Linked DNA regions of Granulosicoccus antarcticus IMCC3135. The protein of the gene in region 1 interacts with the protein of each later gene in a pairwise test. Links are inferred from orthologs where the notes say so. Each region holds a gene or a part of one and is shown on either strand. Other genes may lie near its edges. The genes, in order: glnL and IMCC3135_RS31900.

Evidence for each region.
Region 2: the proteins of glnL (region 1) and IMCC3135_RS31900 interact in binary tests that used the Escherichia coli proteins (3 or more experiments, as listed by UniProt). The link is inferred for Granulosicoccus antarcticus IMCC3135 from one-to-one orthologs.

The regions. Positions count from the first base shown.
Region 1 is NZ_CP018632.1:1,110,185-1,125,328, reverse strand. What follows is about bases 8,866-11,667. They hold glnL (nitrogen regulation protein NR(II)), read left to right. Parts: upstream 8,866-9,630; coding sequence 9,631-10,704; downstream 10,705-11,667. Other genes in these bases: glnG (nitrogen regulation protein NR(I)), read left to right, coding at 10,701-11,667; IMCC3135_RS04730 (hypothetical protein), read left to right, coding at 8,881-9,456. Outside these bases: IMCC3135_RS04770 (endonuclease/exonuclease/phosphatase family protein), read left to right, coding at 1-1,475; IMCC3135_RS04765 (potassium channel family protein), read right to left, coding at 1,590-3,305; IMCC3135_RS04760 (DUF6394 family protein), read right to left, coding at 3,316-3,699; IMCC3135_RS04755 (PRC-barrel domain-containing protein), read right to left, coding at 3,916-4,767; carbon storage regulator CsrA, read right to left, coding at 5,061-5,270; IMCC3135_RS04745 (hypothetical protein), read left to right, coding at 5,429-6,877; IMCC3135_RS04740 (nucleoside deaminase), read right to left, coding at 6,992-7,597; IMCC3135_RS04735 (lysine-2,3-aminomutase-like protein), read left to right, coding at 7,726-8,787; more of glnG, read left to right, coding at 11,668-12,122; IMCC3135_RS04715 (ATP-grasp domain-containing protein), read right to left, coding at 12,200-13,420; IMCC3135_RS04710 (esterase family protein), read right to left, coding at 13,511-14,242; IMCC3135_RS04705 (ATP-grasp domain-containing protein), read right to left, coding at 14,255-15,144.
Region 2 is NZ_CP018632.1:7,338,873-7,354,149, forward strand. Bases 4,785-7,719 are described here. They hold IMCC3135_RS31900 (P-II family nitrogen regulator), read right to left. Parts: upstream 6,454-7,719; coding sequence 6,115-6,453; downstream 4,785-6,114. Other genes in these bases: IMCC3135_RS31895 (LysR family transcriptional regulator), read left to right, coding at 5,082-5,996; IMCC3135_RS31905 (EAL domain-containing protein), read right to left, coding at 6,521-7,719. Also shown: IMCC3135_RS31870 (DUF6164 family protein), read left to right, coding at 1-30; IMCC3135_RS31880 (family 16 glycosylhydrolase), read left to right, coding at 438-1,901; IMCC3135_RS31885 (hypothetical protein), read left to right, coding at 2,255-3,874; IMCC3135_RS31890 (HNH endonuclease), read right to left, coding at 3,978-4,532; more of IMCC3135_RS31905, read right to left, coding at 7,720-7,771; IMCC3135_RS31910 (DUF349 domain-containing protein), read right to left, coding at 7,830-10,733; IMCC3135_RS31915 (AAA family ATPase), read left to right, coding at 11,155-12,003; IMCC3135_RS31920 (DUF58 domain-containing protein), read left to right, coding at 12,082-13,050; IMCC3135_RS31925 (transglutaminase TgpA family protein), read left to right, coding at 13,047-15,176. UniProt on the Escherichia coli protein: P-II indirectly controls the transcription of the glutamine synthetase gene (glnA). P-II prevents NR-II-catalyzed conversion of NR-I to NR-I-phosphate, the transcriptional activator of GlnA. When P-II is uridylylated to P-II-UMP, these events are reversed.

The DNA.
Region 1 (15,144 bases):
ATGACAATCGAGAAGAGCCCGACACCTTTGGCGGTGCCTCACTTGGCAACATCCGTAATGCCTTTCTCTACAATCCGGCACGCGTATCACTGGTCAGTCATGAAGGCTTGAATCGCGATGTTCTGACACAACGAGGTGTTTCGACTCCCACCGCCTTTGACACCTCCCGCGACCCTTTGGAAGCTGTATTCGAGTTCAACGGTGAACAGGTCACGGTTTTCAATAACCATTTTTCTTCGCGCTTTGGTTCCAGTCCGATCTTTGGCGGCCCACAACCCTTCATTCAGGCTGGTGAAGAAAATCGTGCGGCGCAGTCTTTGGCAATGAAACAACTGACGATAGCCAAACTGGCGGCAGACCCGCAGGCAAATGTGGTTATTCTCGGTGATTTGAATACTTTTGAATTCACCGATGAATTATCCGAAGTATTGCTCTTTGATGATGAGGAACGCATCCTGTTCAACCTGATCGATACCAGCAGTAGCGATCCCTACTCCTATATTTTCGAAGGCAACTCCCAGGCCCTGGATCATATATTCGTCAGTTCTGCGCTGATGACATCCGTCTCCCTGGATTATGTACACGTCAACGTCGACTTCCCTGATCTGTTTACATCCACTGTCGGTAGCGATCACGAACCGATTGTCGCCCGCATGCTGGTCGGTGAGGCCGATGAGAACACTCTCAGCTTGAGCAGCGAGGTGTATTCGGAAACGGCTGCCGAGCTTTTCTGGGATCGCAGTGATAGCTTCGATCGTTACGAAGTTTATCGCGACGGTGTTCTATTACTCTCAGCAGATGCGGGGAGTTATTTTGATGACAGCCTGCAAGCAGGCACAAGCTATAGGTATACCTTAGATGCCTACTCAGGCAGTACTCTGGTGGTTTCGGAAAGCCAGGAAATCAATACGGATCCGCGCGTCGGCCCGGGTCTGGATACCTTGACCGGTGAAGTCTACTCATCCAGTGCGCTGGAGCTCTTCTGGTCCGCATCAGAATTATCTCCTGCACCGGTCAGCTTCGAAGTAGTTCGCGATGGTGAACTGGTCGCGAGCACTGATGGTCGTAGTTTTTTTGATGACGAGTTGCAAGCCGATACTCGTTACTACTATACCCTCACCGCCATTCAGCAAGATGGTCGCCGAAGTGGATCGACATCCCTTGAACTGATGACTCGTCGCGCCTTCGATGACTCGGCCAATAACACAGGACCTGGTGCGGTGAACTCGCTGTCCGGCCTGGTCTATTCAAGCTCAGCCATCGAGGTATTCTGGGAACCACCGGCATCAGGCACCCCTGCCGTCAGCTACCAGATCTGGCGCAACGAAGAACTGATTGAAACCCGTGATGCACGAAGCTTCTTTGACAGTGGCCTACAGCCAGACACCAGCTATCAGTACACCGTGACGAGCGTTGATGCCTCTGGCAACACCGGGGTACCAATGCAAGTGGGAGTGAGAACAGCGGGGATCTAGAAAGGTTCACCACGCTGCCTGACAGAAAGGCCCCGCATTGCGGGGCTTTTTTACGTAGGGTCTCGAAAACGGATGGCAATGTTCTCAGTTACAAAAGGCCTCACACTGCACTTCCTAACCGCCTCTTTTCCTTCGCCCCTCAATCCACTGAAAAACAAATCCGCGCGGTAGCTCTACACCTGTCGTCAAGTAGTGCAAGGTGTAGGGATTATTCAGTGTCGCACGCAATATTCTTTCACTGCGCTCGGTTCCGCACAATAGAACTCCGTCCCCGTGGATAATCGCTTCATTGTCGTCCGGCAACATGCGAATCTCTTCACCGCGTCGTATGACCAGCGGAACGCAGGGCAAAGTACCCTCAAGGTTATTGGGATCACGTATCAGGTCGCTGAGTAGTAATGGCTTCCCCTCTTCCATATATTCCATGACAGCTGATGCCTCTTCGGGCGTTATCCCGATTCGAAAGAGGTGCGGCGCCTGTTCACCCATCGTTGCTTGCAAGCGATTGACAACCTCTTCCGTCTTCTGCTCCTGGTCGTACAGGTGCTCGATCATCTCCTGAATCAATGGGGAGATCAGCGACTTCAGAATTCGTCTTGCCGTGGTGAGACTGGACTGCAGAATCAAGTCTGCTCTTCCTGCATCAAAAGCGAGCTGATTTTCGTGCTGATTCTGACGAACCACCATAAATGCCTGCGAGTTCAGATGCCGCACACAGACAAGTATGCCCAGATTGTCAGAATCGTTGTCCGTGCCAGCGACGATACCGGCCGCCTGTTCAACGCCCGCTTCGCGCAGGGTGTCAAAGTCGGCAAACCCGCGAACGATGCGTCCGGCTGGTTCACAGACCTTGGCATCAGGATCGATGATGACTACCTGAATCCCGTGGTGCACGAGCCGCCGATGTAACTCCTTTCCCATGCGGCCATATCCACACAGTATCCAGATACCGCAAGGCACCTTCAGAGGATGACCCAGACGCGTGCCAGGTACACCCACAAGCCAGCTGTTCAGGTTATGTAGCCGCGGGGCCACGATCGCCATATCAAGCAACTCGGCGAACACCGCAAACGGGTTAACCACTTGCACATCATTCAGCGAATTAAGATGTTTGCAGTGCCGTTCGGAGGTCGAGCGCGATATGACCCTCACCGCAGGATTCAGCAACTTCGACACAATGGTAATTTGCCGGTTGGTGTCCTCCTCGTTGGTGAGCGCCACAACGGCTTTGCACTTGTCCTGCGTCACACCTGCATCGATCAGATGCCGGGGAACATCCGGATGCGCGCACAGGCCACGCATCTTGACCCGGTAGTCTCGCACCACAAATGCCTTGATACGTTCGGGGTCACGATCGAGCACAGTTGCTTGTAGATGGTGATCGCTGAGCCCTCGCGCCAACAAGCTACCCGTATCGCCGAACCCGCAGATGATGACGAAGGGATCTGTCATCTGGCGCACCTTGCGGGCAAAGCGTTGCTCGTCCACTGCGCGGGTGAAGTGCGGATTCTGCACCAATCCGATAATGGAGCCGATTGCGTACAACCAGGCGATCGCACCTATATACAAACAGAAAATTGCCCATAATCGTTGCACATCGTTAAAAACGTGCGGAATCTCGCCAAACCCGGTCGTTGTCGCTGTGTAGGTGAAAAAATAGAAGGCGTGAAAAAGACTCATGCTCTCCGGCTCACCATCTGCTCCGGTACCCGGAATCAGTGCCATACCGGTGATACCGATGGCGTAGACGATAATCAGTGCGAATACGGGCTTGCGCAAGTGGCGCAGCACTACCATGGTGACCCGATCAAGATCCGAGGTCGTTGTCACGATAGTTCGCCTAGCGCCGCGACATTAACGCGTCGCCGACCAGAATGACTGCTGAGACGACATTCGCAGCCAGTGCGCCGGCCGCCAGCGATACGATGTTCACCGTTGCCTGAGCAGTGGGCCCGGTTGCTGAATCGCTCTCGGCGACAATCCAGAAGATGCGCGCTGTTATCAGCAACAAGTCAGCCACCAGACTGGCGGCCAGCAACAATGCTCCAATCTGCGAACGATCACCCAGCTTCAGTCCCGTCGCGATCAGATTGACAAGGATGGCGATGGTCAGCACCCAGACATCATGATGGCTCGGATTATCAATCTCACCCATGACAAAGATCAGATTGAAAGTCAGGGCCAGGATCGTGAAAAAACCGAAAACTACCCGTTCGAGATTCATAGCAGTGCCTCACGGACCAAGGTCAAGCCAGCTACGCTGCGCGCAAGTGCCCAGACTCAAAATTCGATTGTACACGCGCTCAGCAAACGATCCCAGTGCCATAAAAGCAGGCATCCCTGCCCGCTATTCTCATGGCTCTACTACTGGCGTTCAAACTCGATCACCCAGACAAGCTGTGCCTGGTTCGAGCAACCGTCAAACTACGCATGGCAACTCTTACTCGTACTCTGGCAAGGCCTCCAGCTGCTCCTTGTCCATCTGCACTCTGACCCGCACTTCTCCCTCATTCGGATATTGCATGACTTCAAGGTCTGCCATGTCCAGTGCCACCGGCTTTTCGCCGATGCCGAGAAACCCGCCTACATCGATAACAACCCGACTGACCGTATCTCCATCCAGAAGCAGCCCTGAGACCTCTCCAATATCGTCATCCGATCCGGTATAAACGCGCGCTCCGGTCAACTGTTCACCCGTTACAAGCTCAATGGGAATCGGCACATATTCTCCCATCGTAATGGCCTCGGTTACGCCCGTTGCACGTGGCGAACTATCCATTGGCACCACATCAACTGACTGCATGACCTCAGCGGGTGGCTGTAGATCGTTATTCGCCACTGATATTGCATCCATACTGCTCACGTCATACTCGGGTGCGGACTCCAGCATTTCCTGCGAGGCAGGAATGACCAGAAGAAAGTCTCCAACCTCATCTGTTTCCTGATCGTCGCGGAATTCCAGCGATGACATGCCAATGGCAACCTGCCGCTCACCCATGCCCAGAAAACCGCCAATATCAACCAGCACCGCCTCTACCGTGCCATCACGTTTCACGATCAGATCGTTGATTTCACCGACGTCCTCCAGTTCAGAATTGTCGCTCACTGAAGCATCTGCTGAAACGTCCGTCTCGCCAGCATGTACACGCATGCCAATCAGTCTGGACGCCATCAAATCATCAGCCATCATGGACTGTCGAAACAAGCCGCCCGGCTCTTCGTGTGAGCCCGCCACAGCACTACCCATGCTGATGATTACAAATGCGGCTGCGAGTGTTTTTGTAGCTTTCATATTCCTCTCCATCATTGTGGAATGAACATGCAGGAACTTGCCTGTGTCGAGCCTGACTTGCAGATCAAACACTGATTAATCGTCTGATCAAGACACTTGAACAGTTATCTCCTGCTGTGGAAATAACGGTACCTCTTCACTTGTCTCTCGCAACCGGATTGAAATAATTCTTCTTGAGCGACACTGTTACTTTACTCCCGAGACTCATTTTCCCACCTCATTCTGAGGGCGAGTGAGCTTTCACCCTGAGCAGCGGCAGAATCGACAATAGACAGACAGGGAGTGAAAGCTGATTATGACTCTGAAGGAGTGTCAGATTCGCCTTCCTCGGATATGTCCAGATCGGCCTGTATACGCTCATAGACCTCCTCCCGATGCACTTCCACATCATCAGGAGCGCTGATACCGATCCGGGCTTGCTTGCCCTTGATATCAACGACGGTGACGGTAATCTGATCACCAATCTGGATGGATTCATCGATATGGCGAGATAGAACAAGCATGATTTGACTCCTTTCACTGACAATGGGTTGCCCGTCTATGGGCGGCAATGGCTGAAATATACAGCTTTTCATTTGTCTGTTTCAACCGTAAATGGCTTTCAAAGCTATTCCGGTGTATAACGTGCCCGTTGGCTACTCATCTTTTTAAGGACAAAATCATGAAATCCCGAATCCCTGCAGTATTGCGTCAATGTAATCTCTCCACCGCTGCTATCTGCGTCTCGACGCTTTTTCTGGCGAGCTGTGGAGGCGGTAGTGGCGACAATGCTTCTGGCGGCAACAGCCCTCTGGTCGTTGAGGGTGGTAGTGGTACACCTGCCGACGATATTGAAACATCTCAGTTGTTGCGCAAGGCCGCAACAGGCACCAGCGTCAGTCTGGGCAAGAACGTAACAGGGATGCAACGTGTCGGAGACTCTTCATCCTCAGTGGGGCTCTTGCTGGATACCTCTCCTCTGGAGTCACTGGTATCACTGATGTCCTCCAAACCTGATGAAGAATCTATCTCCACCGATGAGGTCTTGAACACCAATGTGGAAGATGACATCGCCAGCTTTATCGAATCCTTGCTTGGACTCGACAAGCCGCTAGCTGAAGTGGATCGAACAGGTAATCACATCACAATTGATCCTGACGATGCCTCTTTTTGTGAAGAAGAACTACTGGATGAGTCCTCGACAGCAAATGATCTGGCCGATTGCCAATCGCTGGTCAGCAACCTACTGGTCGAGGTAGATGCAGCGACTGAAGATAGTGGTCTGATCACCGTTAACTTTGCTCAGCAAGAACTCCTGCTTATCGGCTACTCGCCTGTAAGCACCAATTACGAAATAAAACTGCCGGCTGTGGAGACATTGTTGAATCATGTCGAACAGCTTGATGGTGGAAGTGGCTCGATGCCAAGCATGCAAGGTGCTCTGCGTTTTTCAGCCACGGTAAACAACGACGCCGTGAATGCTGAATCCGGCACGTTCTCTATCAGTGTTACAGAAGCGCTGAGTATCATTGGTAATGATGGCACCAACATCTCACTGCAACCCTCAACATTGCTCAGCGTCTCTTCAGATACCGCAACCACTAGCGCCAGCATAGAATTCGACATTGGTGCATTGAACGCTGCATTCTCTTCCGACGATGACGCAGATGGGTTGAGCACCTCAGTACTGGCCTTTGCAGGACTGACGGCCCGCATGGATGTCAGCAATGACGGTGATAGCCTGCTTGTCAGTAATGTCGGAATCGGTAATGGTCCATTGACCCTGACTGTCGATTCAGAGGAACTGATAAAGCTAGTGATGGGAACCTTTGGCTTCTCTATCGAGGGAAATACCGGCACCATTACACTGAACGACAACCTTGATTTTCTCCTCTCGGCAGGCTCTGTCAACTCACTATCAGCAGAGGCCCCTACAGGCACGGCTTTAACCGTGCAAGACAATGGAATCTCGCAAGTCTTGCTGGGCGGTCCACTACTCATGTCTGTTGTGGATGACAACGACGGTGCGCCAATCACCGACTCCATCAGTATCGGTGTGGGCGATTGTTTCATGGCTGACGACAGCATCGACAGTGTCTTGCCATTCGTGGCTGCAGATTGCGGCCTGTAACTGCACACCCGCGGGACAAGTTGGTTGCTCCAACGGGGCTGTCTTCATTAAAACTGTCCCGTGGGCAATCCTACTACGGCAGCGGCAGCTCCACTCAGGAGCTGCTTCAGGCTCCTAGCTGAGCGGTATGTGGTTGTCGTGTTTACTCGACTGATAGTCGGTAGACAGATCTGCATACTGCTGGACTATTCGCTCGACTCGTGCCAGCAAGGATGCGCGAGCGGGCTCCTCAGTGGAATCAATCAATTCACGAATGGCAAAGCTATCCCAGAAAGCATTCTTGCGTTGATAAGCTCCTGGCTCAACATTGAACACTTCTTTGAGAATTTTCAGATCGTGCGGAATGGCAAAGGCGTCCCGGGAATCCTCATGACTGAACAGATAGTAGAAGTTGTCAAAACCGCACCAGGTAATAGCTGACAGACACAAACTGCAGGGTTCGTGGGTTGTCAGAAAAATCAGCGAGTCGGTGGAAGGTCGGGTTGCTTCGGGTAGCTCGTAGAATTTCTTCAGCGCGTGCATTTCGCCGTGATGCAGAGGGCTGCCGATCTCGTAATTGGTTTCTGCCAGCAACAGCTCATGACTGTCCTTGTGCAGTAGCGCGGCACCAAACACCTTGTTACCACTGGCCACACCAACCGTAGTCATTGGCAGGATGTCATCCTCAATAACGGCGAGCAGGCGCTCAATGAAGTCTGCATCAGGTACGGGTAAATTCATGCTTGTTTGCCTTATCGGATAGTCGATGTCGATAATGACATAACACCCAATACACGACATTCAAAATCTCAATAACACCGCTCAGTTGTTAGACTCCACCGCTAGTTGATAACTGAATTCAAAGGGTAGTGTCAAAACAATCAGTACGTGACGTAAAAGGCTTGCTGGCTCACAACGTCATAGCACATGAACAAAGCGATCAGATCAGCCAGGTCATCAAGAAGTTCTCGGTCGGCATAACGCCACAGGTCATGGATACCATTGCCAACGCCGACAACCCAGGTGTTTTCAACCAGTTCGTGCCCTCAGTCGCCGAGCTTCTGGAAACCCCTGGAGAATCAAGCGACCCAATCGGCGATCAGGCCCACTCCCCCGTACCCGGCATCATTCATCGGTATGAGGACAGAGTGCTGCTGAACGTGGTTCAGACATGCGCGGTCTATTGCAGGTATTGCTTCAGACGTGAAAATGTCGGCTCAGGCAATGCAGGTCTGACGCCGCCGCAGATTGACAATGCTCTGGATTACATCAGATCCGACAAGAAACTGTGGGAAGTGATCTTCAGTGGCGGGGACCCACTGACCCTGTCGCCGCGCAGGCTCGCAGACATCATTCGCCAGATAAGCGATATGGAGCATATCGGTATCATCCGGTTTCATACGCGGGTGCCCTCCGTGGCGCCTGACAAGATCAATGACGACCTTCTCAAGGCACTCAAGCTGCACCCGGCAACCTATCTGATTCTGCACATCAATCACCCTGATGAGCTGACCCCACAGGTGTGTGAAAAACTGGCCCTGCTGGCCGATGCCGGCATCCCCCTGCTGAGCCAATCGGTGTTGCTCAGAAACGTGAATGACAATGTTGATGTTCTGACCCGGCTCTTCAGAAAACTGCTGGTGAATCGGGTCAAGCCTTATTACCTGCACCATGGCGATCTTGCCAGGGGCACCAGTCATTTCAGAACCTCGATCGAACAGGGCCAGAACCTGATGCGCGAACTGCGTGGACCGCTATCCGGACTCTGCCAACCCAACTACATGCTCGATTTACCCGGGGGCGCGGGCAAGGTCCCCATCGGCCCTCAATATCTGAGCAGCTGTGGCGAGAATCGCTATACCGTGAACGATGTCTCAGGAAAAAACCATGCCTATATGGACGAATGCCCCGCCCTTGATCAGGGTCAATGAACCATTCATCGGGGTGCAAGACGCCCTCTGAGAGCAAACACTTGCCCAGAGCTCAAGCGTTGCAGATGGTGTGGAAAATGCACACTTCCGCACATGAAAACAACGACTCGCAGACACACAGCGCCCTTGGCAAGGGCAGTATCACTCCTTTCGCTGAGCCTGCTGGCAGTGTTCACGGGCCTGAGCTTTGCTGAAGAAAGTCCGATCTACAAGAGCATCGCCGAGGATGGCTCTACGATCTTTACTGATCAGCCGGCAGCCGATGCCACCATCATCAAGCCACCCCCGCTGAACGTGATGGATGCGGTGGCAACAAAACCGACCACGGCTGGCGCGCCGACATCTGGAGTACAACCGTCAGCGATTATCGAAAACGTGGTTATTGATCAGCCGACGCACCAGCAAACCTTCAATGATCCCAAGGATCCGATCTGGGTACAGTTCAATACCTCACCGGCAAAATCACTACCAACAGGAATCACGGCAAATATCCGGGTTGACGGGATATTGGTGGTGACTGGCAATCGCCATCGCATGCCTATTGATGCCCCGATTCGAGGAGCGCATCAAATTCAGGTACAGCTGGTTGATGAGAGCGGCTCGATCATTGCCGAATCTGAACTTGTCGAAATTTTCGTCAAGCAGCATGTTGCAGGTGGTGTGAATTAACCAAATAGCACCAATTTAGTGCAATACTGAATGCAACAGCACTGAAATGGTGCGGATCATTATTGCTTGATGAAAGCCACCACCTTTTAAGTTGTTGAATAAATTGACTTAAAATTTATCTGGTCACGCAATTCTAACCGCTCCCAAGGGGTGCGTAAATTGCAGATTGTAGACGTGACCATTTATCCTGTGCCCTCAACGGCAACCGAAATCAACCTGCTCGACTCGCTGGCCAGTGCTGTGATAGCGATAGACGATGCAATGCGAATTCGCTATCTGAATAGTTCCGCAGAGCAACTGCTGGGTGTGAGTGCGCGACGCGTAACCAACCAGCGACTGACTCGCGCACTAACCATCCCGGACTCCCTGTTTGCACGCATCCGTGATGCCTTGCTCAGCGGCCAGCCTTTTACTGACCGACAGGTTTCGGTTGAACCGCATGGGCGCGATCCGCAAGTGGTTGATCTGTCCTTGTCCCCGTATCGCCTCAATGAGAAGCGGGTCGGACTCATTATTGAAATCAATACGGTTGATCGTCCGTTGCGCATCGCTCGAGACGAGGCGATGAAAGCACAACAGGAGCACGCGCGTTCTCTGCTGCGCGGCCTGGCTCACGAAATCAAGAACCCGCTGGGTGGACTACGTGGTGCAGCCCAGCTTCTGGATCGACAATTACCCGATCCCGAACTCAGCGAATACACGAAAATCATCATTCGTGAGGCAGATCGGCTGCAAGGCCTGATAGATCGCATGCTAGGACCCACGACTCGCCCCCGCCGCGATGTCGTTAATCTGCATGAGGTACTCGAACACGTACGCAAGATTGTCATTGCAGGCGCCCCGGAAGGCGTCCAGGTGCGCTTCGACTACGACCCAAGCATTCCTGAATGTCTGACCGATCGAGACCGCCTGGTGCAAGTCATTCTGAATATTGCAGGCAACGCTCTGCAGGCCATTGATGCCGCCGGCAAGATCGTCTTTCGTTCACGCATCATCAGTAATTTCACGATCGGAGGCACGCGCCACGCACTGGTTGCCTGCATCCAGATTATCGACAATGGCCACGGCGTGCCAGAAGCACTCATTGATCAAATTTTCTTCCCCATGGTTACTGGCACCGACCACGGCACCGGACTCGGTTTATCCATCGCGCAATCGACGATGAACCAGCTCGGCGGCCTGATCGAATGCACCAGCGAACCGGGCAACACCATTTTCACTGTTCTAATTCCAATGGAGATCGCATGAGCGACGAATACGTCTGGGTCATAGATGATGACCAATCGATCCGCTGGGTACTGGAAAAAACCCTTAAGCAGGCTGGCATGCAGGTTAATGTCTTCGAGTCTGCTGACGAGGCATTGGATGCCATGCGCGGTAATGCACTAGCCCCTGATGCAGTCATCAGTGACATCCGCATGCCAGGTTCGGACGGTCTGTCCCTGCTGGACCAGATGAAACGCACACACCCGGAATTACCGGTACTGATCATGACCGCATTTTCGGATCTGGACAGTACGGTTGCAGCCTTCGAACGCGGCGCTTTCGAATACATACCCAAGCCCTTTGATGTGGACAACGTCATTGAGCAGGTGCGCCGTGCCTGCAACTCCCAGAAAGAACACCGCAACCAGATCAGCGGTGCTGCCGCCAAGGTCAAAGTCGTTCAAAAACCCGATGAGCCACCGGAGCTGATCGGTGATGCACCTGCCATGCAGGATGTCTTCAAGGCGATCGGGCGCCTGTCGCGCTCCAAGATAACCGTATTGATCAATGGTGAGAGCGGCACCGGCAAGGAGCTGATTGCACACGCTTTGCACCGCCACAGCCCTCGTTCCGAACAGCCCTTTGTGGCATTGAACATGGCAGCCATTCCGCACGATCTGATGGAATCAGAATTGTTCGGTCATGAGAAAGGCGCTTTTACCGGAGCTCAGAGCACACGCATCGGTCGTTTCGAACAATCGGACGGTGGCACCCTCTTCCTCGATGAGATCGGCGACATGCCAGCCACATTGCAAACCCGACTGCTGCGAGTACTGGCCGACGGTCAGTTCTATCGTGTCGGTGGCCATACACCCATTACCGTGGATGTCAGAATCATTGCTGCCACTCATCAGGATCTGGAGCAGCTCGTCGAGGACAAGCGCTTTCGCGAAGATTTGTTCCATCGCCTGAACGTTATCCGCATCGAGGCACCACCGCTGCGCGATCGTCGCGAAGATATTCCGCGTCTGCTCAAGCATTTTCTGGCCAAGGCGGCAGAAGAGTTGGGGGAAGAGGCGAAAGTCATGACACCAGCCTTCGAAGCCTATGTCAGCTCATTGAGCTGGCCGGGTAATGTTCGCCAGCTACAGAATACCGCTCACTGGCTGACAGTCATGGCCAGCACCACCGAGCTGACAGCCGAAGATATGCCAGCCCAGGTGCAGGACTCACCCTCGCAGCGTGATGTGGATTGGGAAAGCGGCCTGCGTCAGTGGGCCAATCGACAACTGCATGACGGCCACAGCGACCTGCTGGGCATCGCGCAGCCAGCTGTCGAGCGTATCCTCATTCAATGTGCACTGAACAAGACACAGGATCGTCGCCAGGAAGCTGCACGTCTGATTGGCTGGGGTCGCAACACACTGACCCGCAAGATCAAGGAACTGGAAATCGATTAATCTGCCGAATTCTGGCTGGTGAACCGACTACGGATTAACCAGCCAAATCGAGCACTTTAAACATGGGGCTGTCTGTATCAGCCAGCACGAACCTGGACCCGCTCGCCAATATCATTGAGGATATGGCGTAGCTGGTCGTAGTCTTCATGCCGCACCCGTAACCAGGCATTGGCCATATATCCGGCCTCAACACTTTGAGTCGGCGTGCCAGGCTCAGGAAAATACTGTTCGACGATATTTTCGCCATATTGTTTGAAGATATCTTCAACCCCCTCATAGCTGAAGATGTTGCCGTCGCGATCGGGTCGTAGTGCAATGATGCCGCAACTGTAGCGTCGTGACGCCTGCTGGTCGGTACGCGAGTGACAGACCGCAATGGCCCACTCCCGGTACAGATCAAATTCATTACCCGAGCAATAGCTTTCCCATTGACCCACACCGGGGGGACGGCAACCTATTTCCGAGAAGCGCAGGCCCTTCGGCCCGTAGAACCACTCCATATGGGTTGCAGAGGTCTGCAGTCCAAGGGCCTCAATGACGCGCCTGCCCATGGCTTTGATCTCTTCGTAACCCGGATCATCAATCCGATTGGTGGAAATGATCTGTGGCGATATCCAGCGTGCCCGCATGGCTTCCAGCACGTTGGGGTAGTAATGGCTGATGAACTCGTGGCCGACCTCGCCGTTCACGGTCAGCGTGTCATAGAAACCTTCATGCCCTTCAACAAACTCCTCGACAGCCACAGCGGCGCCGTCAGCCAGTCCGCACAGCTGCGCTATATGCAGCAATTCCTCTTCATCATTGGCTCGATAAGTCCCTGCGGCACCCGCCGCATCTCTGGGCTTGATGATGATCGGGTAACCAACAGCACCGGCAAATTCGATAGCTTCACGGATGCTGTTCAAACCCGCGGATGCCGCCATGGCGATACCCGCCTCACGCAGCACATCTTTCATGGCGACTTTGTCGCGACACAAATAGGCGGTGCGCGCCGAGGTGCCCGGAATACCGCAACGTTCGCGCACATGGGCTGCTGGCAGAACATGCGCCTCGACGACCGCTTCCAGGCGGTCCACCCACTGGACTTCCTGCGCCTGTCGTACCGCCCACTCCAGAGCGGCTTCATCGGTAACGGATTCTATCTGTTGATAAGAGCCCAACCAGGAGCGCGTCTCCTCGTCCATCCACTCATAGGGCCGTTCGCCAATGCCAATGACATGGGCACCCATCTGTGCCAGTGCACGCACAAACTGTCGCTGATTAGCGGGAAAGCCAGGTTCGATGAATATCACGTTCATGTGTATACGTCTTCCAGTTCGGACAATCCGGTTGAAGCAGGGCTGGGTACAAGCCCTGCTTTTGAATTCAGGTATTACTGCCAAGGTAAATCAATCCACTAGCTCATCCAGATAGAGAGGCAACATCTCACGCCATGTCGCCCAGTCATGATGATGCTCATGGCTCCACGCATCGGCACGATTAGGTATGCCACAGGCACCCAGAGTATTGGCCATCTGCCAGGACTCATCCGCACTCTCCCACAGCCCCTGACCGAACGGCAGCAAGACCAGACGCGTGCGCAAGGTCTCGAGCATATCCCCGGGCTCAAGGTTGGGCAGAAACTGCAGTGGCGTTGACAGGTAGTAGTCTGCATTGCCCTTGAATCCCATCAGTTTTTCAAGGTCGTAGGTGCCACTCATGCCAATCGCTGCACGAAAGATAGCGGGATAACGGCACAACATGGCGACCGCGTTGAAGGCACCAATAGAGGCACCGGCGGTGATCAGCTCCTGCCAGTTTCCTCCACAATCTTCGGCGATGGCCGGCACCACTTCATGCACCAGATACTCGCCTGTCTGCTTGAGTAGCCAGCAGCGGTGCTCAACCGAGCCTGCCTGTTCTGCCAGAGCACGCCCCGCCACGCTATCGAAGGAGTACACCTTGATGCGCCCCGCATCGATCAACGGCTGAACGGCTTCGATGAGATGCATGCGCTCCACCTCTTCCGCATCCCCCCCAGCAGTGGGAAACAGCACGACCGGCTGCCCCCAGTGTCCCCAGCGAGCAAGCGTTATTTCCTCTTCGAGACGGGATGAATACCAACGAGTGACTTTTTTCATGAGCCTGAAATCCTAGAAACCATCGGGATCACCCTGACTGCCTTCCGCCGCACGCCAATCCTGGATACGCTGCCAGAACAGCTCAGTGAACTCCTCTATTTCATGACTCGGGAACAGCGCTGAGACTTTCTGGTGAATGGCATCCTTCATGACATCGGAGGCGAAAAAGTCATAGGCCAACTCATCCAGGTGGGACAGATGGGTCTGACAGAACTCGCGGAACCGCTCCGTTTCGAATCGTTCATGGGATAATTTGGCGTAAGCGGAAAGCTTCTCTCGTTGCGATATATCCTTATCGGCAATGGCAAAGTAGGGATCCCAGTCAAGATTCTTGCGCATCGAACGACCCGTTGCTGCACAAAAAACAGACCATCTCAGGTTGGCCTTGATCAGCCAGGGAAAGTGATAATGCAAGGATGTCACCTGACTATCCGGGCAGGCATTGGCAAAATCTATCGGGTGCCAGATACCATCGCGACGCAGGGCTTCACAGGAGTTGAAATCCCAGCCAAAAAAACTGTTGATGGTCACTGTCATGTCTTCCAGTACAGAAGAATCGTCAGCGTCCAGAAAATTGATATCCGCACGATAGCGATCGTGTAGTGCAGCCGATGGGTCATAGTTGACTTTTCGCATCTGCGGCCCCAGGCCGACACAGCGAACAAACCAGTCATGTGGCAGAACCGCGGACTGCAGATTCATGACCTCCTTACCGCTTTCATCATAAGCGCGATTGAACTCATCAAGATTGTCTATCTTGGAGACGCCCTTCCAGCCACCGCCGTGATAGGGCTTCATGAAAAACGGATAGCCCAGTTCGTTGCCGATGTCTTCCATTGAAAACATGCGAGCGTATTTTCTCAGGGTTTCCTGCAGATCCTCTGACTCTTCGTAAGCCTTGG
Region 2 (15,277 bases), 6.2 Mb from region 1 along the record:
TTTCTGCAACTGATCGGGCACGCGTCCTGAACGATATTTTCAAGCCCCTGATAGCCTCTGCAACAAGTCCCTTTCGGGTCTGTAATGGAACTACTTGAGGGCAACGCCTGTGCATTTGCACATGTTCAATCAAGCGCAGAAGATCAACGATTTAACCCCAGCCACAAGTCGTTTTCAGCCGTATATGCGATTCGACAAACCGGTCTGAAACAAGTCGGAAATCCAGGGCTGGCTAAAAATTCAGTTTCATTTCAGGTTCAATAACTAATCTGACCCCCGTCTTGACCGACTCGTGCATGAAGTTGCATGCATCAGCAGTCGAGAATTTTACGGGCCCGTCGGGACGTCTTGACGAGAAACGATTCTGAAGATGACTGCTCGGCACCTGTTTGTGTGGGCGCGGTTGTTCCTATCAATCTGACACCACAAGAGCGCACATGCGAATTACGTTGACAGCTTTGCTCCTTCTTGGTCTGGGCAGCGCGAATGTGCATGCCGACAACCAACGACCATCCACGGTCACCAATGTTCAGGCCAGCACTGTGTCTTCCAGTGCCATCCGAATCAACTGGAGCCAACCCTGGGATGATGTCGGTGTAGACGGCTACAACATCTACCGCAACGGCTCTTACTACAAGACGGTATTCAATACTACGAACTATATTGATGAGGGCGTTAGCGCGAACTCCAGCTACGAATACTCTCTTGTTGCTTTCGACCGTGCCAGAAACTATTCCTCTCAGTCTTCAAGTTCGGCCGCCAGCACCGGTGGCTCAAGTAGCAGCTCAGACAGTAGCTTCTCAGCCCAACCTGCAGCTCAGGCACGCGATGGCAGCCCTGGTGCGCCTTCCGGATTACGTGCACAGGGTGAAGGCTCGGACAAGATTCATCTGTATTGGACAGCACCTTCTGGCACTGTGACTGGCTACAACATTTACCGCGACGGTGGCTATTACTCCACCATCAAGGGCCGCACCGATTACACCGCCTCTTCCTTGAGCTCAGGCCGCGACTATCGCTGGCAGGTGGTCGCTTTCAACGGTAGTCAATACTCCACCAAATCCAGTGAAGTCGTGGCCCGCACGGACAGCTCTTCCTCTAGCAATGCCGTAGCCGTAGTGGCCGCAGCAGCCCCACCGCCACAACAGACTAGTGTCTCAGGCCATGTCCCGAGCGGCTACCACCAGGTCTTCAACGAAGAGTTTCAGTCGAGCAGCCTGAACGGCTCAAAATGGCAAAGCCGCTATCGCTGGGGGCCACACTGGACTATCAACAACGAACAACAGTTCTATGTTGACAACATCAATGATCCCAACTTCGGTCATTCTCCTTTCGAATTTGATGGTGAGAACATGACCATCACGGCAACACGCACGCCGGATCATTTGCGCAGCAAGGCGAACAACAAGGATTACCTCTCTGGCACTCTGACTACCTATGGCAAATTCAAGATGCGCTATGGCTACGTGGAAATGCGTGCACGCATGCCCAAGGGTAAAGGCCTGTGGCCTGCCTTCTGGTTACTGCACAATCAGGAAAATGACAAGCGACCTGAGATCGATGTTGTGGAAATGCTGGGCGACACCAGCAACAAGGTTTACCAGACCTACCACTATTTTGAAAACTGGAATTTGCGCTCAACACCCAGCTATGAATATTGGGGTTCCGACTTTTCACAGGATTTCCATACTTTTGGCATGAAGTGGGAGCCAGGGCGTATCACCTGGTATGTTGATGGCAACGCCACCAACTCACACTCCAGCGGCAACGTCGCTTCAGAAGAGATGTACCTGCTGGTCAACCTGGCGGTCGGCGGCTCCTGGCCTGGCAACCCTGACGGCAGCACCTCTTTTCCTGCACGATTCACGATCGACTATATTCGAGCTTATAGCCCTGACTGAACTGTAGCTGCAAGTTAGGGGTCGTGAAATAATTAACTATACTTTTCGGTTGGTCCTGCGCCTGCCCGGCAAGGCGTGAGGAGGGCGAATAGCGGGCTATTCAACCGACAAACAACGCAGAAGGGCAGGATGCAGGGGCGACTGAAAAGTATAGTTTATTGTTTCACGATCCCTTAGCTTATGATTTACCAAGCGGCCTACGGGCCGCTTTTCAGTTGCCTTCAGAAAACCAACGCCACTTTGTCCAAACACTGCTCAAAGCTCGACTAAAGGCTTGTATTAGACAGGTTTGTGACTTCCATTCGGCTCTTGAGGTACGGTGACGTTACACTGCAAAGAAAAAGACTTTCAACATGCCGTTGCTGCCTTTGCCACTTTCGCACAAACTGCCGGTTTTATCGGTCAACGGTGCACCTGCCCTGCCGGCTCGTCGCACGCCAGACAGAGCCCTGCGCGCTGCTCTGGGACTCTGTGCGCTGCTGCTTCTGACAAGCTGTCAAGCGACCCGCCCTCCTGCTGCCAATGATGCTCGCGTACCAGCGCAGAACACAGCGGCTACATTCGATTCAGAATCTGTTGACCCGAGCTCCATCGATTCGAGAGTCACACAGCAAGGTGCTACTGAGCGAGCCAGAATAACGGGCTTCCCGTTAGCGCATGACAACCTCAAGTCAGTGCCGAAAATTGTCATTGACGACCGTCCATGGCTCGAAAGCATTCATCCACTCTATATCCATGCCCGATCACTGGTTGAGCAGGAACTGAACGCCGATCTGCGAGACATCCGACTACTGCTGGTCGCCGACACCCCGATCAATTCGGAAGTCAATCATGAGACCCGTCGTTTGGTGAACGAGCAGTTTGGCACTTCCGAATTCGCCGACCAATTTCTCGGCCGTGTCATGAAAACCCAATCTGGCACCTACGCAGCTCTGTTCACATCGCGCTTGAAAGCCGTCATGGTCAGTCGCAGCATGCTGGCAAATTATGAACAGTCATTGCCCGCGAACCCGGAAATCCGTACCGCCGCCCTGCTGACCCTGTTGATCCATGAGCTGGTGCACGCAGCTGATGATCAGCGATATCATATACATGAAAATCGGGCGCTCAATTTTCGCGCCTCTTTCGCACAATCGGCAACCTTTGAAGGGCATGCTCAATGGGTGACTCGCCGCATTTGTGCATACAGTCATTGCAGCATCGGTCTGGACGCTCTCGACAACTTCATGTTCAGCCCTGCCGAACAAAGCAACCACCTGACACAACCGGTCGAGGCGATCAGCCGCAATGTGCTCGAATACTCCTATGTTGAAGGTGAACGTTTCATCGCATCTCTGGCTAAACGCCCTGGTGGCTCAAAACTCATCGATGACTTGCTGAGCAGCCCACCCTTTGACCCGATCCAGATCCTGTCGCCTGACAACTATCCTGACCTTAAGCGCGAGCATCTCAACCAGCGGCTGATTCGAGCCAGCCTGGACATTGATCACCCCTGGGTGCGTGACCAGTGGATTGGCGTTGAGACCTCACCACTCAAGGGCGTTAACCTACGCGCTGATCCCGCACGACGACAGGCTGCCGTAGACGGGTTCACACGTCTCATTGAAAGCATGGTTGCCATGCAACTATATAACCGTGCCAGTCCTGATGCAGGTCCTGTCGAGGTGACGCTATTGCAAGCGGAGTCCGCCACGACTGCCAGTCTGTTCGCCCGAACATTGCATCAAAATACGCTGACTGCCGATACTTACACCGATGAGGAACCCTTGCGCATAGATACAGGTGCAGGCAATTCACAATCGGGAATGAGCATGCATATGTACCGTACATCTCAGGATAACGACACTTCATTTCGCACCGCCATCGGAGTTTCTGGCATCTATGTCGTGCAGATAGCAGGGGTCAGCCCCAATTCCGTACTGCTCGACGATTACGCCATTCGAGTCCTGCTCAACCTGCAATTACCCCTGTAGCAGCCATGATTTCTGCAGGAGCCCTTGGCTGGCTGTCAGCCTGATTCAGGAGCCTGCGCGACAGAAAACTTATCGCCTGCGAGAATTTCTACCGCGCAGGCCCCTAGGCGAACACACTGCCATTGGGTGAAAAACGCGCTTTCAAAAATTCCATCTGATCTGCCAGCACATCACGATTGGACAGATAGAAGAACTCATATCGATTGGGGGCGAACGGAACCGCAAGCAATTGCATATTTGCCAGCTCAGGCGTCCGATCACTCTTGCGATTATTACAACGCCGGCAGGCTGTAACACAGTTGGTCCACCGATCCTGGCCGCCTTTGGAAGTGGGGATGACATGATCCCTCGAAAGCTCCTTGACCGGGAATTCAAGACCGCAATACATACACATTTGCTGGTCGCGCGCAAACAGCAGACCGTTGCTCAGAGCCGGGGTAAAGGCATGATTATCCACCTTTCCATCGCAAGCAATAATGCTGGGCAAATCAAGACTTGATCGCCTACCTGTCTTGCTATATCCCCCCTTGACCGTATAAATCGTGTCCCCGATACTCCAGATAACCAGATCCTTGACGAGCAAGGTGGTTGTCTCCTGCCAACTGAGCCAGGCAATGGGAGTACCGGCCTTGTTCAGGCGCAGTACTTTGCTGTTCATGTCGCGTTCTATAGTGGTTGTCCATTCCTCCGTTCATCTTTGTATAACACAATCGTTGTGAACTGGCGATGACCATATTTCGATCAAATAGAGAAAATTCACCCTTCAATACAGCTGAACAGGCCTACTGGAACGAGCTCTGAGTAACTCTGGACTGGCTCTGGAGGCTCTGTCGCAAATCCTGAAACGAGCTCTGGGACAGATCGAGTCCCTGAATCAATCGTACTGAGAACGCCACGGGCGTTGAGAGTCGTTACACAGATCCGAACAAACCTGCTTGCAATCAGAGATAACCGATCAAACATTAGGTTACTTGAGACTATTCAAATGACAATGACTTGACATCAATGCGCCGATAATTCCGATTCAGAGGTGATTCACTTCCAAACGTCGATAAATATCATGCTTTTCCCACACGTTTAGTCGTTCTTCGCTCATCTCTTGTGCCTGTGTCTAGTATGCTAGGGCATTGGTTTCAGGTATCTGCTTGACCTTCATGCTGCATTCCTGATAAAAACAAGCAACTGTGAATTGTAAGCACAAATAAGTATGGATAAATACACTGAAATGTTGGTGTTCTCGAAAGCTGCCGATATGGGTAGCTTTTCTGCTGCGGCACGAGAACTTGACCTGACTCCTTCTGCGGTCAGCAAACTGATCACTCGGCTTGAAGATCGTCTGGGCGCACGACTATTCCAGCGAACAACCCGCAAATTGAGCATGACGGCTGAGGGACACGCCTTCAATGATCGTTGCGGCGCGATTCTGGACGAAATCAAACAAGCAGAAGATGCCGTCATGGCACTGCATGACAAAGTCAGCGGTACTTTGCGCATCACTACCGTTTCCGCATTTGCACGACTGCAGATGATCAAGATGATGCCAGAATTCATGGCCACTTATCCAGATCTGCGAGTCGAGCTGGAACTCACTGAACGTGAAGTCGATCTGGTTGGTGAAGGTGTGGACGTTGCACTGGTACTCAGTGACGGCCTGACCGACGAGTCCCTGGTTGCACGACGTCTCACCGTCAACAAGCGAATCATTTGTGCATCACCAGAATATCTCGCCAAGCATGGTACTCCGCAAACGCCAGAAGACTTGCTCAATCACAATTGCCTGACTCACTCGGCCATTCATCACTTCAATGACTGGGAATTCTCCAGTGCTGAAGGGGTACGTGTTCAGCGAGTCAAAGGGAATTTTCATACCAACAGCGCCTCGGCTCTGCATGAAGCGGTAAAAGCCGGTATCGGTATTGCGCGTCTGGCTTCTTATGTCGTTCAGTCGTCAATAGAAAAAGGTGTTGTCGTACCACTGCTGCAAGAGCATACCGTTGATAATTCAACGATTCAGCTGGTCTATCCGCATCGTCGTCATTTGAGCAACAAGGTTCGCGTCTTCACAGACTTCATGGTTGGCAAGTTCACACCCAATCCACCCTGGGAACGTAAGGCCAGCTAAGAGCCCTTGAAACAAGCATCCCGTATTCTTCATACAGGAACAGATTTCCAGCTCAAATCAAGCCCCCGCAGCAACAAGGATGGCAGCAGGGGGCCTTGGTAAAACGTTTAGCCGCTCTCTATAGAGCCTGTTCGCCCTCTTCGCTGGTGCGAATACGAATAACTCGCTCAACGGAATCCACAAAGATCTTGCCGTCGCCGATCTTTCCTGTATTGGCCGCACGGATGATGCCTTCGATACAGGCATCCAGAATACTTTCACTAACGACAACTTCGATTTTCATCTTGGGGATGAAGTCGATGACATATTCTGCGCCACGGTAAAGCTCGGTGTGGCCCTTCTGTCGGCCGAAGCCTTTTACTTCCGTAACGGTGATGCCGGCAACGCCTGCCGCAGCCAGTTCTTCACGAACTGCATCCAGTTTGAATGGTTTGATGATCGCAGTAATTCGTTTCATTCTTGAGGCCTTGGTTTGAACAGAAATTAATCCCACCTGACAGTGTACCTATTACCGGCATAAAGAATCACTGAGGATTCGGAGACGAGCCCTGACTTTTACGGGTCAGAATCGCACGCTCCAGAGTGTGCAACAGACTGACCAGACGATCGATTTGACTATCAAAATCGGCGAGGTGTTGATCCAGTGTACCGGTCGACTTGCCCTGTTCCAACTGTTGCAGGAATTCCAGTCCACTCGCATGAACCAGTCGCAACGGTTGTTCGATTTCCCGGAACGCCTCAAAGCCTGCAAGTCGTTGTCCAATACCGAAGTACCAGACACCCAGACGCGACAGTGCAACATCGGGTTGCATACCCGGATCAGCAACCGATTGCAGCGCCACTCCGCCACCAAAACGACTGCAAAATGCCGCATCAAGTAGAGCTTTGCGAAAACGCAGCAAGTTCAGACTTGCCTGGTGTACCCGACCGATCTGGGAGCCTTCAAAATCATGCTCCGCGCAGACAAACCCCTTGAAATCGTGAAGCGACATCGGTCGCCCGAGAAAATACCCCTGCCCCTCTTCACAACCATGGGCAATCAGAAAATTATAGACCGATTCGGTCTCGATACCTTCCGCCACCGATGTCATGCCTAACTCACGGGCCATGGAAATTGCCGATCGCACGACATCCAGATTCTGGCGTGACGTTGCCATGCGTTTGACCACGCCCTGATCCAGCTTCAATGAATCAAAGGGCAATTGACTCAGTCGATCAATGGAAGAATATCCTGTGCCGAAGTCGTCCATGAGAATCTTGATTCCCATATTCTTGAGGCGCACCAGATCGTCATAAACTCGATCCACATTACCCATCACCGCACTTTCGGTGATTTCAATCTGCAACTCCGGAGCGCTGATGGTGCCGGCCTGCAACAGCGCGTGAATTTGATTACTGATAGTGCGTGATGCCAGATCATCAGGCGCCACGTTTATTGACAACGCCAGCGAGCGACGATTTTCAAGAGCACCGGGCAAGTGGGCAACCGCCCCCGCCTGAGTGGCGGCAGGCGCGGTATCGCGTAGTGTCACAATCGCTGCCACCAACTGATCGAGCAGTTGCAGAGTCAGGTCATGCAGCAGACCACTACTTTCAACCAACGGCAGAAACTCATCGGGCGACAGCACCACATTACTATTGTCGGTCCAACGAACCAGTGCCTCGGCACCCAGTACATCGCCCGTGAGCAGACAGACCTTCGGTTGATAGAAAAGCACCAACTCGTCATTGCGCATGGCCTGCTCAAGCGCCTCACGCGTAACCTGCCTGCTCATGCCTGAGCGAGCTGTGCGATCGTCGCCACCAGACTCACCAGGCTGATCGCCCTCCTCACTACCGTCGGTACGCCTTCAAAAATCTGGACTGCAACGCATCGTGAATGGCATTCGCAACGGGCCCCGTAGACAGCCATTCCCGTTCCAGCTGTTCAAGCACCTGTCGACTGTCATCCAGTCCCGATGACTGCATACCCTGCTGAAGGTTCTGCAGCTGATATTGCATGCGTCGCGCCTTATCCTCAGCAGGCGTTTCAACACCGGCTGCCACTTCCATCTTGATCAGCAGATTCCGACGAAGCGTCTCATTGGTGGAATAGTCTGGTGTTGTCTTGTTATTCAAGTGCGCCAGAGCTGCATCACGCCGCTTGTCCAGCAGAGCTGCAATTTCCGGAGACACACGCGCATCACTGCTATCCCAGGCATGAGTGACATCATCAACCAATGTGTCACCAGCAGCATCCGGCTGCTCAACAGCACGTTCCAACTGCTCGCACAACGCCAGCAGGCGCAAGCGCTCTTCAACCTCAGCTTGCGCACGTCGACGAGACGCGTTGTCCTGAACCCGTGAACAGGCGTCCAGTGCCTGACGAAAATCGCGCAGCAGAAATTTCTTGTCGCGTTCCGGAAACTCAGCCAGCGCCTGGAATTCCAGAGTCAGCCCCTGTACCTCGGCTTCATCCAGCGAGTCACCCTTGGCCAGCTGCTTGAGGCGCTTGATGATGTCCTTGGCACGGAAAACATGCTCAAGTCCAGCGCGCTGCTTCTCTCGTTCGACCTGATGCTGATGCTTGAAGATAGTACCCAGATGGCCATTGAAGACTTCCCAAAGGGCCTGGTCTTCCTTGCGGCGCATGATGCCGATCAACTTCCAGGCACTGAGCAGACTCTTGGCCTGATTGGCAGTGTGCTGTGTTATTTCACCTTCTGCCAGCGCAGCTACTTTCTCGACCAGCTCCTGCTTTTCCTTGACGTTCTGGTCGTACTGCTCCGCCAGTGATTTTTCAAACGGCTTCAGTGCAGCAGAAAATCGAGCTTCCAGCGCCTTGTCAGGCTTTCTATCAGGAACTCGGTTACGCGACCAGTCACGCTTGGCATTGTTAACCTGGCGTACGATAGCTTTCCAGTCTGGCTCGGCATCGGGTTCTGCGGCTGCAAGCTCAGCTTGTGTTGCCTCCAGCCCTTCGCACAGCAATGCCTTGGCATCAAGCTTCTCTTGTCGTTCCTGCTGCCGACTGTCGAACCACTCTTTGCAGGGCTCGTAGGCAGAATCGCCAGCCGTCTTGAAACGCGTCCACAAATCGTTGGAGGCACGACTGACCCCCATGCCTTTCCAGGCACTTTGCAGCTCACGAACTTCTTTGGCCAATGCTTCAGGGGAAAGCTCTTTGGTAATCAGTGCTTCCATGGATTCGCACAACGCTTCCAGCTTGGGCCGTGCCGCAAAATCCTGCCAGTCAGCCATTTCAGCCAGTTGCTGTTCGGCACGAGCAAGCTTGTCGTCCAGACTGACACGCTCTTCAGCTTCCATCACGCCCAGCTTTTTCTGGAGTCGGCGCATCATGCTATTCGCCGGACCCCACTTGCCTTCCTTGATGATTCCGGACAGTGCTGCAAACTGCCGATGCGTAGCCTTGATTCGGTCACTGGATTCCTGTCGAGCCTTGGCCATGCGATCATTCAGCACATCCAGATGCGCCTGCAACTCACTGACGTAGGCGTGATCGGACAAATCGATGCCTGGTAGTAACTTCGTGATGTCCAGCAACGCCGATACGCGTTTGATCCGGCTTTGCAGTGCACCGGGACGAGCCTTGTTCACCTCATAAGGCGGATCGAACAGAACCGCAACCGACTGACCATGAGCCAATACGCTCTTGACATGGGTCGAGGCGGACAGCTTTTCATCAGCAGCCACCATCGTCTGTGCACTTTCCAGAACGGCTGGAAGCTCGGCGATGGTTGCTGGAGCCAGCACGCTCTGAACTGGAGGCAGGGCTGGGTCTTCAACCTTGGGAATTTCAACGACAACCTCGGCAACAACTTCTTCCGCCGGTACCGCTACATCGTCCTTGTCGGCAGCCTTGTCCGTATCACCACTGGCATGAGCAGTTTCATCAGTTGCCGCCGGAGCGGCAGCAGGCGCCTCATCGGCAGCGACTGGCGCTTCCTGTGCCTTGGTGTAATCAGCCAAGCGTTGCTCGGCGGCGGTCATGGCTGTCGCAAAAGCAGACTCGTATGAGCTACGTTCACCAGCATCCAGACTCGCCCAGCGTTCACGTGCAGCCTGCAATCGACCACCATCCTGAGGTGTCCAGACACCCTCATTGAGGCTCTCGACCTGTTTGAGCGTAGTAGTGACCGCGTGGCGTCTGGCAATCAGAGCCGCCTCTTCGGCAGCCGCTGTATCCAGCTTCTGCTGAAGCTGTTTGGCAACCAGCTTGTCCCGCGAACGAACAGCAGTCAGTGCTGCGCGCATGGAATCGTGCTGCGACAGGCGCATGGCAGCAGCCAGACGAGCATCATGGAGACGTGATTGCTGCACGACTGTCACCAGCGTGGCTTCATCGTCTATTGCCTGAAGCGCCATTTCTCGCTGTTCGCTGACGGTACTGTGCGCCGCAATTGGCAGAGCGAGCCGTGCTCCGTGACTGGCGAGCAGGCCGCGCACCGCATCATCAGTGACCGTGCCGCTGCTGAATCTTTCGATTAGCCTGGATTCTGCTGCAGAGCTGATGGCACCGGCATCGTCGCCGTTGGCATCAAGTAGCTCTCGAAGCGTGTCCAAGTCGTTCAACTTGCCGATTGCTGCGACACGCACGGCCAGATCAACGTCATTCTTGGCCAATTCCGTCAGCGTTTTTTGCGCCTCCGGAGTCTCTGCATTCACATCGTTGATGAACCCCAGCCGTACTTGAGGGTCTTTATGCTGGTGAGTAGCTGATTTCAGGAAATTTTTCACACTGGATATACGCAAAAAACGAACAAAGCCGGTTGGCAAGCACCAGTATACCAATTGCCTCACCCAATCCAGCATCTGGTATGTCCTGTCGGCAATACATATTGATATTTATACCTCTGACGGGCATTTTTATTCGAATTCGCGCAGTTGACCACTCCAATAACGAGATTATTTGTCCCAATCGAGGACTTTTCTCAAGAATTACATCTCAACAACACAAACTGTACGACAGGATTGCCCCCCTGAAACACAGGCTTGGCGCACATCGGCCGATATGCACCATTCACAGACTGCATCAAGCAATATGAACCAGACAGCCACTGCCAACTCGATCGGACAGATCAGAGCCGACGTCACCTCGCTGGATCGACCCGTCAAAGCCGAACTGGACGAAGTGCTGGCTCAGCTGGAACGTATCCTGATGGGCAAACGGGAACAGACCACGCTGGCTCTGGCCTGCCTTCTGGCTCGTGGTCACCTGCTGATCGAAGATGTGCCTGGTGTTGGCAAGACGACCCTGGCGCAGGCACTGGGCGCCTCACTGGGGCTGGACTGGACGCGAGTTCAATTCACCAGTGATTTACTGCCCGCCGATGTGGTCGGTGTCTCCGTCTTCAACAGTCATGAGCAACGGTTCGACTTCAAACCCGGCCCGGTTTTCACAGCCATCCTGTTGGCAGACGAGATCAACCGGGCACCACCAAAGGCTCAGAGTGCTCTACTGGAAGCCATGGAAGAGCGTCAGGTGACCGTTGATGGTGTTACATATGCCCTGGATGAGGATTTTTTTGTCATCGCCACCCAGAACCCGACAGATCAGCTCGGTGCATTCCCGTTACCAGAGTCACAACTGGACCGTTTTCTGGTGGGCATGCAAATCGGTTACCCCGATGCAGCCACCGAACGGGCGTTGCTGGAGCATGGTGACAAACGCGCAGAAATTGCTACTTTGCGCACCTTGCTCGATAAACAGCAGTTGCACGCCTGGCGCGAACAGTGTGATGCAATTCACATTGGTGCTCCGGTATTCGATTATATCCAGGCCCTGCTGCTGGCGACTCGCAACACCGGCACGGGTCTCAGTCCCAGAGCAGGCCTGAGCCTGGTGCGACTGTGTCGCGCTTACGCCTTCACCCAGAAACGACAACATGTACTGCCGGACGATGTGCGTCATGTCTTTCCGGCACTGGCAGGGCATCGGTTAACCGGCCATGTCGGTAGCGGCCAACAGCGAGCTCGCGAATTATTGCAACAGGTTGTCATGCCCTGACCGAGTGCTCGAGAAAATGGCAACCACCGCTGCGACTGAGACACACCCTGAACATGCGCCCATGAACCCGGAGCGCTCGTGAACCTGTCTGGCAACGCCATCCGTCAACGGATCTTTCGCACCCGTGCCGAAGACAAGCTGCCCCACGGCATCACCCACCAACGGATCTACATTGTTCCGACCCGGCGAGGCCTGGCTTTTCTGATGGCCTTGCTGATCATGCTGCTGGCTTCGGTCAACTATTCACTATCACTGGGATACGCCCTGAGCTTTCTGTTGACCGGCCTGTTTGCGGCAACCTTGCTGCACACTTATCGCAATGTGGCAGGACTGCAAGTACTGCACGCCAGCGGCGATACCTGCTTTGCTGGTCAGCTGCTGGACTTCAACATTCAACTAGGCAATCCAGGTACACAAGTTCGCCACGGAATCTGTATTCACACCCGCAGCATTCGTGGCAACGGCAAACGTCTGGAGGCCGAACAGGACAGCACCTTCACAGTACAGCTGCCGACTCACGAACGCGGCATGCTCGAGCTGGGCAGATTGACAGTACAGAGTGACTGGCCGCTGGGCTTGTGGACGTGCTGGAGCTACCTGCATGTACCGTTACGAGGCCTGGTTTTCCCACGGCCCGAGAGTGATCCCCCTCCCGTACCAGCCAGTGGCGAAGGCGTAGCGGGCAACCAGCAGAAAACATCCCAACAGGGCGATGTGTCCGGGCTTCGCGCCTATGTTCCAGGAGACTCCATTGGCAGCATTGCCTGGAAAAGTGCCGCTCGCGGACAGGGTCTTCAAGTACGTACTTTCGATACGCAAACAGCGCCCGCACAGGCCCTGCTCAACTTACAGCAAACCGGCATTCACTCGCTGGAGGAGCAACTATCGCGTCTGTGCGCCTGGGTGCTGGCGGCTGAACAACAACAGGTCGACTATGCCTTGCAACTTCCCGGCGAACAGCTGGCCGCAGGACAAGGCTCTGACCAGCGTAAACAGGCCTTGACAGCCCTGGCCTTACACGGTCAACCGAGCATTCCAGCAGCATGAACCTGACACTGCATCGATTTGGTCGCTGGCTCCCCGAGCTGGGACAAACGCCACAGCGCAGCATGGATGGCAGAACTCTCTACGCCCTGGCTGTATTGCTGGTGTTGGTGCAATTGCCTCACCTGCTACATTTGCCCGTCTGGGTCAGTCTCTACGGCATAGCACTGGTAGCTCTGCGCTTGACCTTGCTACGTTCCCCGGACAAACGCTGGCTGAAAATTCTTTGCTCGCCAGTCAGCGTAACCTTGTTGGCAGCTGTCAGCACCTTGCTGATCAAGCTTGACTACGGCTACTTTATCGGTCGAGATCCCTGCGTTGCCTTCCTCTTCATTCTTGTCGCCGCCAAATTTGCAGAAGTCCGACGCCCGGGTGATGCCACTCTATTATTATGTCTGGCCGCATTTCTGCTCCTGACTCAGTATTTCTATTCTCAAACCATACTGGCCGCCCTGGTAACCTTGCCAGCAGTTCTGGCACTAGCCCATTGCCTGGCCATACTCAGAGACCCTGCCAACCCCGCACCGGCCGCCGAACAATGGAAGCTGGTAAGCACCCTGCTACTACAAGGTATACCCCTCGCCGCAGTGCTTTTTCTGATATTTCCGCGCCTGCCCGGCCCTCTCTGGTCCTTACCAGAGGATTCGATGGCACGCACCGGCCTATCGGACTCCATGTCCCCGGGCGATATCGGTCAGCTATCCCAATCCGACGCTGTCGCTTTTCGAGTCGAGTTTGACGACCATATACCGATTCCTTCCGAACGTTACTGGCGTGGCCCGGTGCTGAACGAATTTGATGGCCGTGAATGGACTGCCGGACCATTGAGATCAGAGGCCAGCCCTCTGTATCAGGGCGAAGCCGAACACGTCGTCAATTACATCGTGACCCTGCAACCGCACCGTCAACGCTGGATGTTCGCGCTGGACGCCGCCATCTCACTACCGCTACCTGCGCATGCCGATAGCGCATCTGCGGCTCTATCAGCCGCCGCACTCGAACCCGGCAATGTGAACCCCACAGGCAATGTACAAAGTTCCTCGCGCCCACTCGGGCGCTTGATGAGTGATGGTCAGATGATTGCCAACAGCCCGGTCAACCAGGTGCTTCGCTACCGACAAAGTTCTGTTTTACTCGACACTATTCCAGCAGCCCGTCAACCGACTGATAACACTCTATTCCTGCCAGGCACCAACAGTCGGACCATTGCCTTCGCCAATCAACTACGGCAATCGGTCGACAGTCATCTGGACTATGCTAATGCAGTCCTGCAACATTTCAACCGGCAAGCCTACTTCTATACCTTGCAGCCCCAATTACTGGGTGATGCACCAGTGGATGAATTCCTGTTTGATACACGAGCAGGCTTTTGTGAACACTATGCCGCTGCATTTGTGGTTTTGATGCGTGGCGCAGGCATACCGGCACGCGTGGTCACCGGTTATCTGGGTGGGGAGATGAACGAGGACTACATGATAGTTCGCCAGTCCGACGCCCACGCCTGGGCCGAGGCGTTCATCGATGGCGCCTGGCGACGCTACGACCCGACCGGCGCCGTGGCACCCTCACGAGTCGAACAGGGTCTCGCTGCAGCCTTGCCAAATGAATCCTCGGTCCCCCGACTGGCACGCCTGAGTGGCGGCTGGTTACGAAGCACGCAGTTACGCTGGGATGCGCTGAACCACCACTGGCAACGACTTGTCGTGGATTACGGTCAGGATTCTCAGGAGAAGCTTTGGGACAGACTCGGCCTGCCCCGGCCCGACCTGTTGAAAGTAACCCTCATTGTCCTTTTTCTGGCAGCTCTGTGGTGCGCAGCTGTTCTCGGCCTGCCTCGCTTCAATCGCAGTCGATTGCCGCCCACAGAACAACTCTGGCGACGCCTGTGCCACTCACTGAACAAGCGAAACCTGCATCGAGCTCCCGCCGAAACACCCTCCGAATACCTGCAACGAGCCCGTCTTCTCTGGCCGACACAGGCTGCCCGCCTTACCGACTTGCAAGAGCAGTTCGAACAGCTGCGTTTCCAAAGCCTGCCGGATCAGGAGCATCGTGTTCGCCAACGCATCGTTCGCAAGGAACTGTGGCAACTCGAATGGGCACTGCTGCTGCGCCGTGGCACCTCGTGAGCCCGGCTAATCGGCTAACTATATTTCTGCTATTCCGGGTTCTGTTAACAGCAAGGCTGTTTAGCAGGTTAATTGCGTTCAGATCTCCACATTTCTTCCAC